3 regions of the Neptunicella sp. genome follow, and region 1 is predicted to be linked to each of the others. Evidence: predicted binding sites of a transcription regulator. Region 1 holds the regulator's gene; each other region holds the start of a gene.

Region 1 (4,476 bases):
ACCGACAGTGTTATTCTGACCTTAAGCCTAACATATGGCAAATAGCGTAACTTAATTCACTACGGTTCAAGGTATAAAAATGGAAATCCCTGACCCCTTCTTTGGCTAGAATTTTTACCATATCCATCGATATACTGGCACCCAGCAAGTTACGGGTGGTTTGATCGTCATCGGCTAAGCCGTCATACATTTTGTGCAACCAGTCAGGCACGTGAACATTTGTCATGCCGGCAAACTTAACCAGCGTTTTGTAGTTGGTTACAGGTAAAATGCCTGGCACGATGTCCACATCAATTCCAGCGGCCGCAGCGCGATCTCTAAAGCGCAAATACACTTCAGCATCAAAAAAGAACTGGGTGATTGCCTGATTCGCACCCGCTTCGGCTTTGCGTTTCAGGTTAAGCAAATCAAACTGGCTATTCGGTGCATCCGGGTGGACTTCGGGATAGGCAGCAACAGCAATATCAAAGTCCGCCACCTCTTTTAACAGACTCACCAGATCACTGGCGTACATTTCGGTCTTTTCCATGCCAGCTGGCAAATCACCACGCAAAGCGACTATGCGGCGTATTCCGTTATTCCAGTAATCCTGGGCAATACTTTTAAGTTCATCGCGGCTGGCGTCTACACAAGTTAAATGCGGTGCCGCACTAATTCCGGTTTGAGTCTGGATCCGTTTGACCACCTCATGTGTTCTGTCACGCTCACCACTATTTGCTCCATAAGTAACCGACATATAGGCGGGCTTAAGCGGAGCTAATCGCTCGACAGATTTCCACAAGGTCTGTTCCATTTGTTCGCTGTTGGGCGGGAAAAACTCAAAGGACACATTGATGTCTTTTAATTGTGATAAAGATTGGTTCAGGGCATCGATACCCCGTGCGTAAGACACCATTTATGCTTCCTTAATTTTATTCAATGCGGCAACCAGATCAGCGACAAGATCGTCACCATACTCTACGCCGGCGGATATTCTTAACAAGGTCTTACTGATCCCTGCGGTTAATTGGGATTGTTCATCCATTGCTCGATGGGTCATGGTAGACGGATAACAAATTAAACTCTCGGTGCCCCCTAAAGATTCGGCAATTGAGAACAGATTAATATTGTTAAGCAAGGTTTCGACTTCGGCTTCGCCGCCTTTTAATTCAAAACTGAGCATGCCGCCAAACCCTTTCTGTTGCTTTTTGGCAATCTCATAGCCGGGATGCGAGGCCAGACCGGGGTAGTACACTTTATCCACTGCTGGATGAGAGATAAGGGCATTGACCAATTTTTCAGCATTTTGCAGATGCACCGCCATACGCGCTGATAAGGTACGAACCCCACGTAAAATCATATAATTATTTAAGGCAGAACAATCGGTTAAACCAAGGCAATTGGCCCACCAGCCTAAGTTTTCAGCGATTTCAGCATCGGCACATACCACCACACCACCTAGTGCATCACTATGGCCGTTAATATATTTAGTGCAGGAATGCACTACAAAATCGGCGCCCAAGGTTAATGGTTGCTGCAATATTGGTGACAGAAAAGTGTTATCTACGGTGACCTTGGTTCCCTGCTTTTTGGCTACTTCACAAATCGCCTGAATATCCACGAGTCTTAACAATGGATTGCTCGGTGTTTCTAACCATATCATTGCCGGTTTTTTAGCTAAGGCCTGTTTAAGCGCTTCGGGATCAGTTTGATCCACCACGTCTAAGATAAAATGTCCTTTATTGGCTAACGCTTTAAATAACCGCAAGCTGCCACCATAGCTGTCATGGGGCACAACTAACGTATCGCCTTGCTCCAACAACTGCATAACCAAGGTTATTGCAGCCAAGCCACAATTGGTTACCACGGCACCGGCGCCTTGTTCCATATCTGCCAAGGTTTTCTCTAACAGTTTGGTGGTTGGATTGCCGGAACGGGCGTAATCGAACTGACCCGGCTCACGAAAATCTTCGAAGGCAAAGTTACTGGTCATATAAACCGGAGGTACTACCGCACCATAGACCGGATCGGTTTCAATTCCGCTGCGTACCGCTATCGTCTGGCTGTTGAGTTTTGACATAATTATCCTTGTTTGGACGTTTAGACGTCCAAATGTAAAGAAAGATAGTCAAGCCGTCAAGATGTTTAGACATCTAAAGTTGACTAAATACCGCTAACCGTTAGAATTTCGTTGCAGAGTAGGGTCTGTTTATCTTTCATTTCTTAACAGTGAGGAATATGAAAGATAAACAGACCCTTACAATAATCTAATAATTGTGCTGATAGCTGATTGGGCTATAAATCAACACAGTTATTTATTAATAACCAAGAGTAGACCTGATATGGCTAAATGGAATGGCAATTATATTCATCCCTATGCAGAGCACGGTAAAAAAAGTGAACTGGTAAAAAAAGTCACTGTTTCTATTCCCCTCAAAGTGTTGAAAGTACTCACTGATGAGCGCACTCGTCGGCAAATTAACAACTTGCGTCATGCGACTAATTCAGAATTGTTATGTGAAGCCTTTTTGCATGCGTTTACCGATCAACCTTTGCCTAATGATGACGATTTGCGTAAAGACAATGAGCATCGTATTCCCTCTGAAGCACGTAAAATTATGCAGCAAATGGGGATCGAGATTGACGAGGATGAATTGATCTAAATGCCCGACTGCCGTGGCCAACGGCAGTCGACTTTGTTTACTATAGCTCAGGTGGTTTACGGTGTTGAGTTGCCTGCTCAAATCCATAAGCCGCTTCAATTAAGGTTCCTTCCGATAACATTCCCGAGAAAAAGGATAACCCCACCGGTAAACCATGTACTTGGCCCATTGGCACGGTAATATGTGGATAACCGGAAATCGCTGCGGGTGATGACGCGGCGCCAGTATAGTGGTCGCCATTGATCCAGTCAGTTTTCCAGGCAGGTTGATTACTGGGGGCAATCAGTAAATCCAGATCATGTTGTTGTAATGCCGCATCAATGCCCTGTTTACCGGTTAATGATTTAGCCTTTTTTAACGCATCCTGATACAACTTGTCAGTTAATGGACCTTTCTGCTGGGCTTGCTGAAAAATTTCCTGTCTGAAGTAGGGCATTTCCTGTTGTTGATGCTGATTATTAAAATCAATCAAGTCTTGTAAGGATTTAGGTAACCCTTCAGCGGTGGTAGATAAATATTGGTTTAAATCAGTTTTAAATTCATATAGCAGTACTTCGTATTCGGCTTTACCCCATTCACCACTGTCGCCTAGCGTTACATCATCAACAATCACCGCGCCTTGTTTTTTTAATACGTTAACAGCCTGTTCAAACAGTTCATCTACATCGGGTTGGTAACCCATTAGCTGGCGAACTATGCCAATTCGTTTACCTTTTAACCCATCGGCTTTTAAATGGCTGGCAAAATCTGTTTCACTTTTTTGCGCTTGTTTATCAGTGGAATCAAAGGCGACCATACTATCGAGCAGATAAACGGCATCCGTTACTGTGCGTGCCATGGGGCCGGCGGTATCCTGACTGTGGGCGATAGGAATGATGCCATCGCGACTGACCGTTCCCAGGCTGGGTTTGATACCGACAATACCGTTTAATGATGAAGGGCAAGTCACCGAACCATCGGTTTCGGTACCCACGGCTAACAGGGTCAGGTTTGCTGCGACAGCGACACCGGAGCCGGAGCTTGAACCACAGGGGCTGCGAGTAGGATCGTAGGGATTTTTGGTTTGCCCGTATAAGCCGCTCCAGCCACTGGAAGAATGGCTGGAACGAAAATTAGCCCATTCACTTAAATTGGTTTTACCTAAAATAATTGCCCCCGCGGTACGTAATTGTTTGACCAAAAACGCATCATCTTCAGGAAAATTACTTTTTAATGCCCATGAGCCCGCTGTATTGGCCATTCCGTCTGCGGTATCAATATTGTCTTTGAGTAACACTGGAATACCGTGCAATGGACCACGAATAATATGGTGTTGTCTTTCTTGATCCAGTTGTTTGGCCTCAGCTAATGCTTCCTCGTTGATCTGCACCACTGAATTGAGCTTGATACCATTTTGATCAATATGGCTAATTCGCTCCAGATAATAATTGACCAGTTGTTCACTGGTCAGTTCACCAGACGTAAATAATTGCTGGGTCTGGTTAATGGTGAGCTCTTCTAGCTTGGGCGCCGCGAATAGACTGGGGCTGAGTAGCAATAGAACGATCTTCAGTACGGTTTTCATGATTATTATCCTTTTTTATTTCTGTTATACCGCTGTTGCTTGGTTTTTGTCCAACCTCTGATGAACTTAATCAATTCATTATTTGTAAAATAGTTGTTATTTCACTTGCGCTTCTTGATTACAAGTGTAATCTTAATTTATTGACTACATTTGTAATCGAGAAAATCATGACTGAAATAAGCAAAACTGAATTTGAAGTATTAGATGCGTTATGGGAGCAATATCCAGCATCAGCCAATGACATTATTGAGCGGCTTAATCGCCACAAGG
Region 2 (4,476 bases), on a different contig from region 1:
CGTTTTGGTGGCGATGAATTTGCCATCTGGATGCCACATACCACTAAAGAGCAAGCCGAGTTACAGGCCAAACACCTTATTAATCTGGTGCAGAAACCGATTAATATTCAAGGTGTTTATCTGGAAGTGGGATTGAGTATCGGAATAGCCAGTTTTCCATCCCATGGTACCACTGCCGAAGCCTTAATTAGTCGTGCTGACATTGCAATGTATACGGCGAAACGCCAACGATTAGGACTGGCGCATTTTAATTTGGAACAAGATGCCAGTACCGTAGAGCAGTTAAAACTAACGGCCGATTTACGTAAAGCCCTGTTTTTGAAAGAGTTGGTCCTGTATTTTCAACCTCAAATTTGCTTGAAAACCAATGCCATTGTCGGTGCTGAAGTGTTAATTCGTTGGCAACACCCCGAATTAGGTCTGATTTTCCCTGACCGCTTCATCGATATTGCCGAATGTAGCGGTATGATCAATGAATTTACCCGTTATATTATCGATCAGGCGCTAGAGCAAAATGCTCAATGGCGCGAACTGGGATTTGAATTTCCGGTCTCGGTAAACATTTCTCCTTATAATCTCAATGATCCCCAGTTACTGGAATATATTCACCAAAGATTAGCGCGGTATCAGATCCCGCCGGATTCACTGGAGCTGGAATTAACCGAAAATGCCGCGCTGGCAGATATTGAACACACGCAAAAAGTATTCAAACAGTTATCTAAAGCTGGAGTGGCGATTGCCATTGATGATTTTGGTACCGGCATGTCGTCACTGGCCTATGTAAAAAATTTAACCGTGGACAGGATCAAAATTGATCGGGCTTTTATTACCCGTTTAGATACCGATAAAGGCGATCAGGCCATTGTTCGGGCGATTCTGGGATTATGTAAAGACTTGCGTCGCGTGTCGGTAGCGGAGGGGATTGAGTCTACTGCCGTTGCCCGGATATTAACGGCCATGGGATGCGATATTGTACAAGGGGATTTTTACGGTAAAGCCATGCCGGCCAACGAATTTACCGAATTGCTTAACGTTGAGAAAAAACTGCAAGGTCAGGTTAAGGTATAGCTAATATTTAGCTACGAGCTACGAGCTACGAGCTACGAGCTACGAGCTACGAGAACGCTAAGCTCGCCGCTCGCAGCCGTATTTTTTTAGGATTAATGCAGAATGCGGGTTTTGATGGTGCCTTCAATGGCAGATAATTCTGCAAACGCTTCATCAGCGTGATCGGTCTCAATATCAATCACCACATAACCAATGCCATCGTGGGTATTAAGGTACTGAGCGGCAATGTTAATGCCTTTTGCCGCGAATGCCTGGTTAATTTGGGTTAATACTCCCGGGGCATTGGTGTGAATATGCAATAAACGTGAGCTGCCAGCATGGCTCGGCAGTGATACTTCAGGGAAGTTAACCGCCGACAAGGTTGAACCGTTATCGCTGTATTTAGCCAGTTTACCTGCCACTTCAATGCCGATATTTTGCTGCGCTTCCTGAGTACTGCCGCCGACGTGGGGCGTCAAGATAACATTATCGAATTCACGTAATACTGACACAAATTCTTCATTGTTTGATTTTGGCTCTACCGGAAATACATCAATCGCAGCGCCATTGATTTTTTTCTCGCGTAATGCGCTGGCCAAGGCATCAATATCGACCACCGTACCTCTGGACGCATTGATTAAGATCGCGCCATGTTTCATCGCGTCTATTTCAGCGGCGCCAAACATATTTTTGGTTTGTGCCGTTTCAGGCACATGCAGCGATACCACGTCAGAAGTACGTAACAATTCGTTTAAGGTTTTTACCTGGGTCGAATTACCTAAAACCAACTTGTCTTCAATATCATAAAATTGCACGCGCATACCTAAATGCTCGGCCAAAATGCTTAGCTGAGTACCGATATGCCCATAACCGATGATACCTAAGGTTTTGCCTCGTGCTTCAAACGAGCCATTGGCACTTTTATCCCATTCTCCACGGTGCGCTTTGGCATTTTTCTCAGGAATCCCACGCAATAATAATAAAATTTCGCCTAATACTAATTCAGCTACTGAGCGGGTATTGGAAAACGGGGCATTAAATACCGGAATGCCTTTTTTCTGAGCTGCCTGCAGATCGACTTGATTGGTGCCAATACAAAAACAGCCAATGGCCACCAGTTTTTGTGCCGCTTCGATAACGTTTGCGGTCAGTTGGGTACGGGAACGCAAACCAACAAAGTGCACGTCCTGAATTTTCTCAATGAGCTCTTCTTCTGGCAGTGAGGTTTTTAAATACTCAATATTACTGTAACCATTACTCTTGAGCGTTTCTAGCGCACTTTGATGTAGTCCTTCTAATAATAAAATCTTAATTTTATCTTTGGGTAGTGACACTTTGCTCATTATCGATTTCCAATTTAAGTTAAAAAGAGTATTAAGTTAAAAACAGTAGAGACATCTAGACGTCTAAAATATCAAAATAATGCTAATATTGAAAGATGAAAATGCCGCTTATTTGATAGTTTCTACACCATTGTCACGACCAACCAATACAATGTCTGCCCCGCGATGAGCGAATAATCCATTGGTAACCACGCCAACAATATTATTTAACTGGCTTTCAAGTTCGGGCGGATTGAGAATTTTCAGGTTATGTACATCCAGAATAATATTGCCATTATCGGTAACCACTCCCTGACGCCAAACCGGATCCCCACCGAGTTTAACAATCTCGCGAGCCACATAGGAACGCGCCATAGGGATCACTTCAACCGGCAGGGGAAAGTCACCCAATATAGGTACTTGCTTGGACTGATCAATAATACAAATAAATTTATTGGCTACTGCGGAAACAATTTTTTCGCGGGTAAGTGCGGCACCACCGCCTTTAATCATATGCTTGTGGTCGGTGATTTCGTCAGCGCCATCTACATATATATCGAAATAGCCAACCGAGTTAAGATCATATACCTCAATTCCTAGCGCCTTGAGTTTTTCGGTTGACGCTTCCGAGCTCGATACCGCCCCTTTAATTTTATGCCTAACCGTTGCTAGCGCATCGATAAAATAGTTCACGGTTGACCCGGTGCCAACACCGACGATGGCATCGTTTTCGACATAATCTATAGCGGCTTCAGCAGCGATTTTTTTCTGTTGGTTTTGACTCATAAAACCCACTCATTGATAAAGGTTATTGGAGGGCAATAGAGTAGCCTAAATTGGTCCGCTAATCCGCAGCTAGATGCAAAAAAAATTGTTGGGAGTGATGATTTTATTCAGTGGTATATCCCAGGGTTGGGTGGGCAGTTTATCCGACATTTGGCAATCATGTGCCAGACCGATAAGTTGGGTGGCTAAATTGTCGCGAACAATCGGCTTGAGAGTGCGATCATAATAGCCCCCTCCCATACCTAAGCGGTTTCCGGTTGCATCAAAGGCGACCAAGGGGGTAAAAATAAAGTCCAATTTCGCCAAAGGACAAATATCGTTGCAGGTTAATAACGGTTCGGCAATACCGTAACGATTCGCCACCATGGGGGTGTCAGCGCGATAGGCATGAAATAGCAGATACCCTTTGGCAAAAGGATGTAACACTGGCAGATACACTTGAATGTTATTTGCCCAGCAGTAGTCAATTAGCAGCGTTGGATCAAGCTCACCATCATTTGCCAGGTATAACGCAACCTGCTGACCGGCGCTGAGTATCGAAAGTTGTTGAATTTGCGCCACGAGGGTGCGGCTGGCCTGCGTTTGTTCGGCAGGACTTAATGAACGTCGTTTAGTGCGAAACTGATTACGCAGATTACTTAGTTGCTGTGTCATGGTGGTACCAAAGCAATAATAGAAAGCCTCCCGAAATGCCGCCACCCAATGTTCGCCCAATGAACCGAAAAGTTCAGGGCGGAGGTATCATCGTTGTCGCAGGCTTCTCGATTCGAGTCGAGCTTGCACAAAAACAACAGAATCAACTTCCTAAGTGTAAAGCATCGGCAGGGACATGATTGAGTTAGCAAACATCCCAGGAGGCCTAAGCGCGGATCCTACCAGTAGTTGCTGTGACTCTAAAGGGCTATTTTCAATAGCGCATTTCAGTTAGCCGTTATTTAACCGAAATGGTAGGATATAGCATAGCTAAATGAATAATCTATAGGATACAACGATTGAAAGCAGCAAGTGAAATGTACGAAGTTTTGTCATCCATGATGGAACGGGAAACGATTAGCAGTGATGCCGCCGAAGTACAGGGTATTCAATGCGGTATGTTGGCCGGTGGTATGCTGCTGGAAAGTCAGGAATGGCTCGATTCACTAGCTGATTTTATCAACCAGGGCAAACCATTACCGGATAATATTAAGCAGCAGGCACAGCTGTTACAGGGACAAAATTGTCAGCAATTAGTGGAAGCGGAATTTGCATTATCACTCTGTTTACCTGACGATGCGGCACCGATAAATGATCGTGGCCAAGCCCTAATTAATTGGGTACATGG
Region 3 (4,476 bases), on a different contig from region 1:
CATACAACGCCCGCAATACATTACGACCGATACGTCCAAAACCATTGATTGCAATACGCAGCATTATTTATTGATCATCTCACTGATAAGGTTTAACCAACCCCAAAAAAATCAGGGCGCTAAAAAGCGCCCTATTCTATAGCTAGTTAGACTTTATCGAAAGTCATTATAAGCTGTTAGCTTTGGCCGCAATGGCTTCTGGAGTAAAGCCAAAGTGCTTCAACAATGCTCCACCGGGAGCGGACTCACCAAAAGTAGTCATGCCGACAACCGCGCCTTCAAAACCAACATATTTATACCAGTAATCGACATGGGCGGCTTCTACTGCCACACGCTTGGTTACCGCTTTAGGTAATACCGAGTCACGATATTCCGCATCTTGCTGATCAAATACGCTAGTACTTGGCATAGATACTACTCGTACCGCTTTACCTTGTGCGGTTAATAAATCAGCCGCTTCAACTGTAATCCCCACCTCAGAACCGGTCGCAATCAGGATCACGTCGGGTGTACCACTACAATCTTTAAGCACATAACCACCGCGAGCAATGTTAGCCAGTTGCTGGGCATCTCGCGCTTGGGCAGCTAAACCTTGACGACTAAATACCAACGCTGAAGGGCCGCTAGTGCGCTGCAACGCAGATTTCCAAGCCACTGCAGTTTCAGCACCATCACAAGGGCGCCATGTGTCCAGATTGGGTGTCATGCGCAAATTAGCAATTTGCTCAATAGGTTGATGGGTTGGACCATCTTCACCTTGACCAATTGAATCATGGGTATAAACCTGAATATTGGGAATGCCCATTAGTGCAGACATCCGCAATGCGTTACGGGCATATTCCATAAACATCAGGAACGTCGCACCATAAGGACGGAAACCACCATGTAAGCCGATACCATTCATGATACCGGTCATGCCAAATTCACGCACACCGTAATAAATATAATTACCGCTGGCATCATCTGCGGTTAACCCCTTGGAGCCTGACCATAATGTCAGGTTTGAACCGGCCAAATCAGCAGATCCACCTAAAATCTCAGGCAAAAAGCTGGCAAAGGCTTCAATACTATTTTGTGAGGCTTTACGGCTAGCAATATTTTCCGCTTTATCTTGCGATTGCTGGATAAACGCATCAGCTTTTGCTTCAAAATCAGCCGGTAATTCGCCTTTGGTACGACGCTCAAATTCGGCAGCTAATTCCGGATGGGCTTGCTGATAAGCGGCAAATTGCTCATTCCAATTTTGTTCATTTACTGCACCGGCAGCTTTAGCATCCCAACCTGCGTAAATATCGGCAGGGATTTCAAAGGGCGCATGAGACCAGCCCAGTTCTTTACGAGTGGCAGTAATTTCATCGGCACCTAATGGCGCGCCATGGCTATCATGGCTACCGGCTTTGTTCGGTGAACCAAAACCAATCACGGTTTTACAACAGATTAATGTTGGTTTGTCGGTTTCAGCACGTGCCGCTTCGATAGCCGCCTTAATCGCTTCTGGATCGTGTCCGTCCACATCAGCGATCACTTGCCAGCCATAAGCTTCAAAACGAGCCGGGGTATTATCGGTAAACCAACCTTCTACTTCACCGTCAATCGAGATCCCGTTGTCATCCCAAAATGCTACCAGTTTACCTAAGCCAAGTGTGCCGGCTAATGAGCATACTTCATGGGAAATACCTTCCATCAGACAGCCGTCACCCAGGAAACAATAAGTAAAGTGATCGACAATATCATGACCCGGCTGGTTAAACTGAGCCGCTAATGCTTTTTCAGCAATTGCCATTCCCACCGCATTACTGATCCCTTGGCCTAACGGCCCGGTCGTAGTTTCAACGCCTTCGGTGTAACCATATTCAGGATGCCCCGGGGTTTTTGAATGCAACTGGCGGAAGTTTTTTAACTCTTCGATAGGTAAAGCATAACCGGTCAGATGCAATAACGAATAGATCAACATTGAACCATGACCATTCGACAACACAAAACGATCGCGGTTTGCCCATTTAGGGTTAGACGGATTATGTTGGATAAAATCGGTCCAAAGTACCTGAGCAATATCAGCCATTCCCATGGGTGCACCTGGGTGACCTGAGTTGGCTTGTTGTACCGCGTCCATACTCAATGCGCGGATGGCATTGGCGAGTTCTCGACGTGAAGGCATAGCTTCTCCTGTAAATTTATTCGTCGGCCACCTAGCGGCACTTCTTATAGTTAGCTAGCGGCACATATCTAATTTTGGGTTGCCATTCTGTCTTAGCTACTGACGAACTGCAACGGCAAGTGAAATAACATAAGAATATATAAAAAAATATTTAACTCTGTTGCACTTAATACAAGGCGCGCAACGATTCATTACCGTCATATTAAAGAGATTCATTACCGTCATATTAAAGACTAAATACTCAAGTTATTCCCGATTGGAACGATAACTTAACAAATAGCCATTTAGACGTCTAGATGTAAATGCTGGTAATTTGATTTTTAGCCGTTAGAATACCCCCAATTAAGTCCACGAGCTGACAAACTGTATTTAAGGAACCCGCCATGGCGAAACAATTATTCACTTCCGAATCGGTATCCGAAGGTCATCCGGATAAAATCGCGGATCAGATTTCTGATGCGGTATTGGATGCCATTCTGGAACAAGATCCCAAAGCACGTGTAGCCTGTGAGTCTTTTGTCAAAACAGGTATGGTTTTAGTCGGTGGTGAAATTAATACCACTGCATGGGTCGATATTGAAGAACTCACCCGCAAGACGGTACGTGATATTGGCTACACCCATTCTGATATGGGCTTCGATGCCGATTCTTGTGCCGTACTCAATGCTATCGGAAAACAGTCACCAGATATTAACCAAGGCGTAGATCGCTCGCGCCCGGAAGATCAGGGAGCCGGCGATCAGGGCTTAATGTTTGGTTACGCCAGCAATGAGACTGACGTGTTAATGCCCGCCCCGATTACTTATTCACACTTGCTGGTTAAGCGCCAGGCCGAAGTACGTAAAAACGGTACTTTACCTTGGTTACGCCCGGATGCTAAAAGCCAGGTCACGTTTGCTTATGAAAATGATAAACCAGTGGGAATTGAAGCAGTGGTGTTATCGACTCAACACTGTGACTCCATTAGCACCAAGGATTTGCGTGAAGCAGTGATGGAAGAAATCATTAAACCAGTATTGCCAGCACAGTGGTTAAATAGCGATACACAATTCTTTATTAATCCCACTGGCCGTTTTGTCATCGGTGGCCCAATGGGCGATTGCGGTTTAACCGGGCGTAAAATTATTGTCGATACTTATGGTGGCATGGCTCGTCACGGTGGCGGTGCGTTTTCGGGTAAGGATCCATCCAAGGTGGATCGTTCAGCCGCTTATGCTGGCCGTTATGTGGCTAAAAATATTGTCGCCGCCGGATTAGCCGAGCGTTGTGAAATTCAAATTTCCTACGCGATTGGCGTAGCAGAGCCTACGTCAATTAGTGTGGATACCTTTGGTACCGGCAAAGTAGATAACAAAACTCTGGTGGCGCTGGTTCGCAAGCATTTTGATTTGCGTCCATTCGGCTTGTTAAAAATGCTCGATCTGGAACGTCCTATCTATAAAGCAACGGCAGCTTATGGGCACTTTGGACGTGATGAATTCCCTTGGGAAGCCACCGATAAAGCAGATTCGCTGCGAGATGAAGCCGGATTATAATCGCTAATTAGAGTCGATCTCCTGAATTAAATCAGGAGGTCGAAAGGTTTTTTACCATCATAACAACCCGGGGTTGCAACATCATCAGGCAGTTGAGTCGACCGGGCTATCGCTTTGCAGTTTTTTTAGCTGCAAATCAAAATATTCTTGCAAAGATAAACGTTTCATCAACTCTATGAGTATTTGATTGGTTGCGTCGTCATTTGGGCAATCCTGCCATATTGAATACAAACGTCGCATCGCGCGATAGTTGACCTTGCGTTGCATCAACTGAACTCCGACATAACGCATCACTTTTATTTTATCTGAAGACTGGGACACAATATTGATTAAGGTTGTCCATAAAATTTCAAAGGTAATAAACTCGACACAAGGTTCCATTTTGCTTAGCGCAATGTCGACTCGTACCAGCAAATCCAGTGCTCTTTTATTTTGTTGTAAGCCAATGGCACTGGCGGCCAACATTAGCCAATGAGCACTATTTAAGGGCTCAGCAACCAACATCAATCGTTCGAGTTCCTGTTCGAGTACCTTAACCGATTGCTGCCCCAGTAAAATATTGGACAGTAAATGCAAATAAGGTATGAAGGTACCTAACTGATCAGGGCTATTGTGTAATGTGTTAAAACCGACGAATTCAGCTAACGCAAAACGTTCAGTGGTCATTTTTTGCCCTGAGCTTTGCTTTGACAGCAAATTAATCACCAAAAAAACAAATCCGGATAACTGAAATAACGGATGACTTGCTCCGATCCCCATCCGGGCATTGGGTTTGGTTTGTAT

Evidence for each region. Region 1 encodes MetJ, which represses methionine synthesis genes. Its sites were predicted from a motif close to TAGACGTCTAGACGTCTA; they were not measured.
Region 2: the regulator MetJ is predicted to act here: its motif matches at 2,439-2,456, upstream of serA (phosphoglycerate dehydrogenase).
Region 3: the regulator MetJ is predicted to act here: its motif matches at 2,444-2,461, upstream of metK (methionine adenosyltransferase).

The regions. Positions count from the first base shown of each region.
Region 1 is NZ_JBLWWF010000014.1:21,165-25,640, forward strand. It holds gene metF (methylenetetrahydrofolate reductase) at 11-895, opposite strand; gene metB (cystathionine gamma-synthase) at 896-2,059, opposite strand; gene metJ (met regulon transcriptional regulator MetJ) at 2,322-2,642, shown strand; gene ACTD55_RS12145 (amidase) at 2,683-4,206, opposite strand; gene ACTD55_RS12150 (BlaI/MecI/CopY family transcriptional regulator) at 4,374-4,476, shown strand, end outside.
Region 2 is NZ_JBLWWF010000011.1:57,731-62,206, reverse strand. It holds gene ACTD55_RS10425 (putative bifunctional diguanylate cyclase/phosphodiesterase) at 1-1,068, shown strand, start outside; gene serA (phosphoglycerate dehydrogenase) at 1,161-2,390, opposite strand; gene rpiA (ribose-5-phosphate isomerase RpiA) at 2,499-3,155, opposite strand; gene ACTD55_RS10410 (5-formyltetrahydrofolate cyclo-ligase) at 3,225-3,809, opposite strand; RNA gene ssrS (6S RNA) at 3,833-4,015, opposite strand; gene ACTD55_RS10400 (UPF0149 family protein) at 4,148-4,476, shown strand, end outside.
Region 3 is NZ_JBLWWF010000013.1:31,529-36,004, forward strand. It holds gene epd (erythrose-4-phosphate dehydrogenase) at 1-64, opposite strand, end outside; gene tkt (transketolase) at 167-2,158, opposite strand; gene metK (methionine adenosyltransferase) at 2,542-3,693, shown strand; gene ACTD55_RS11590 (hypothetical protein) at 3,778-4,476, opposite strand, start outside.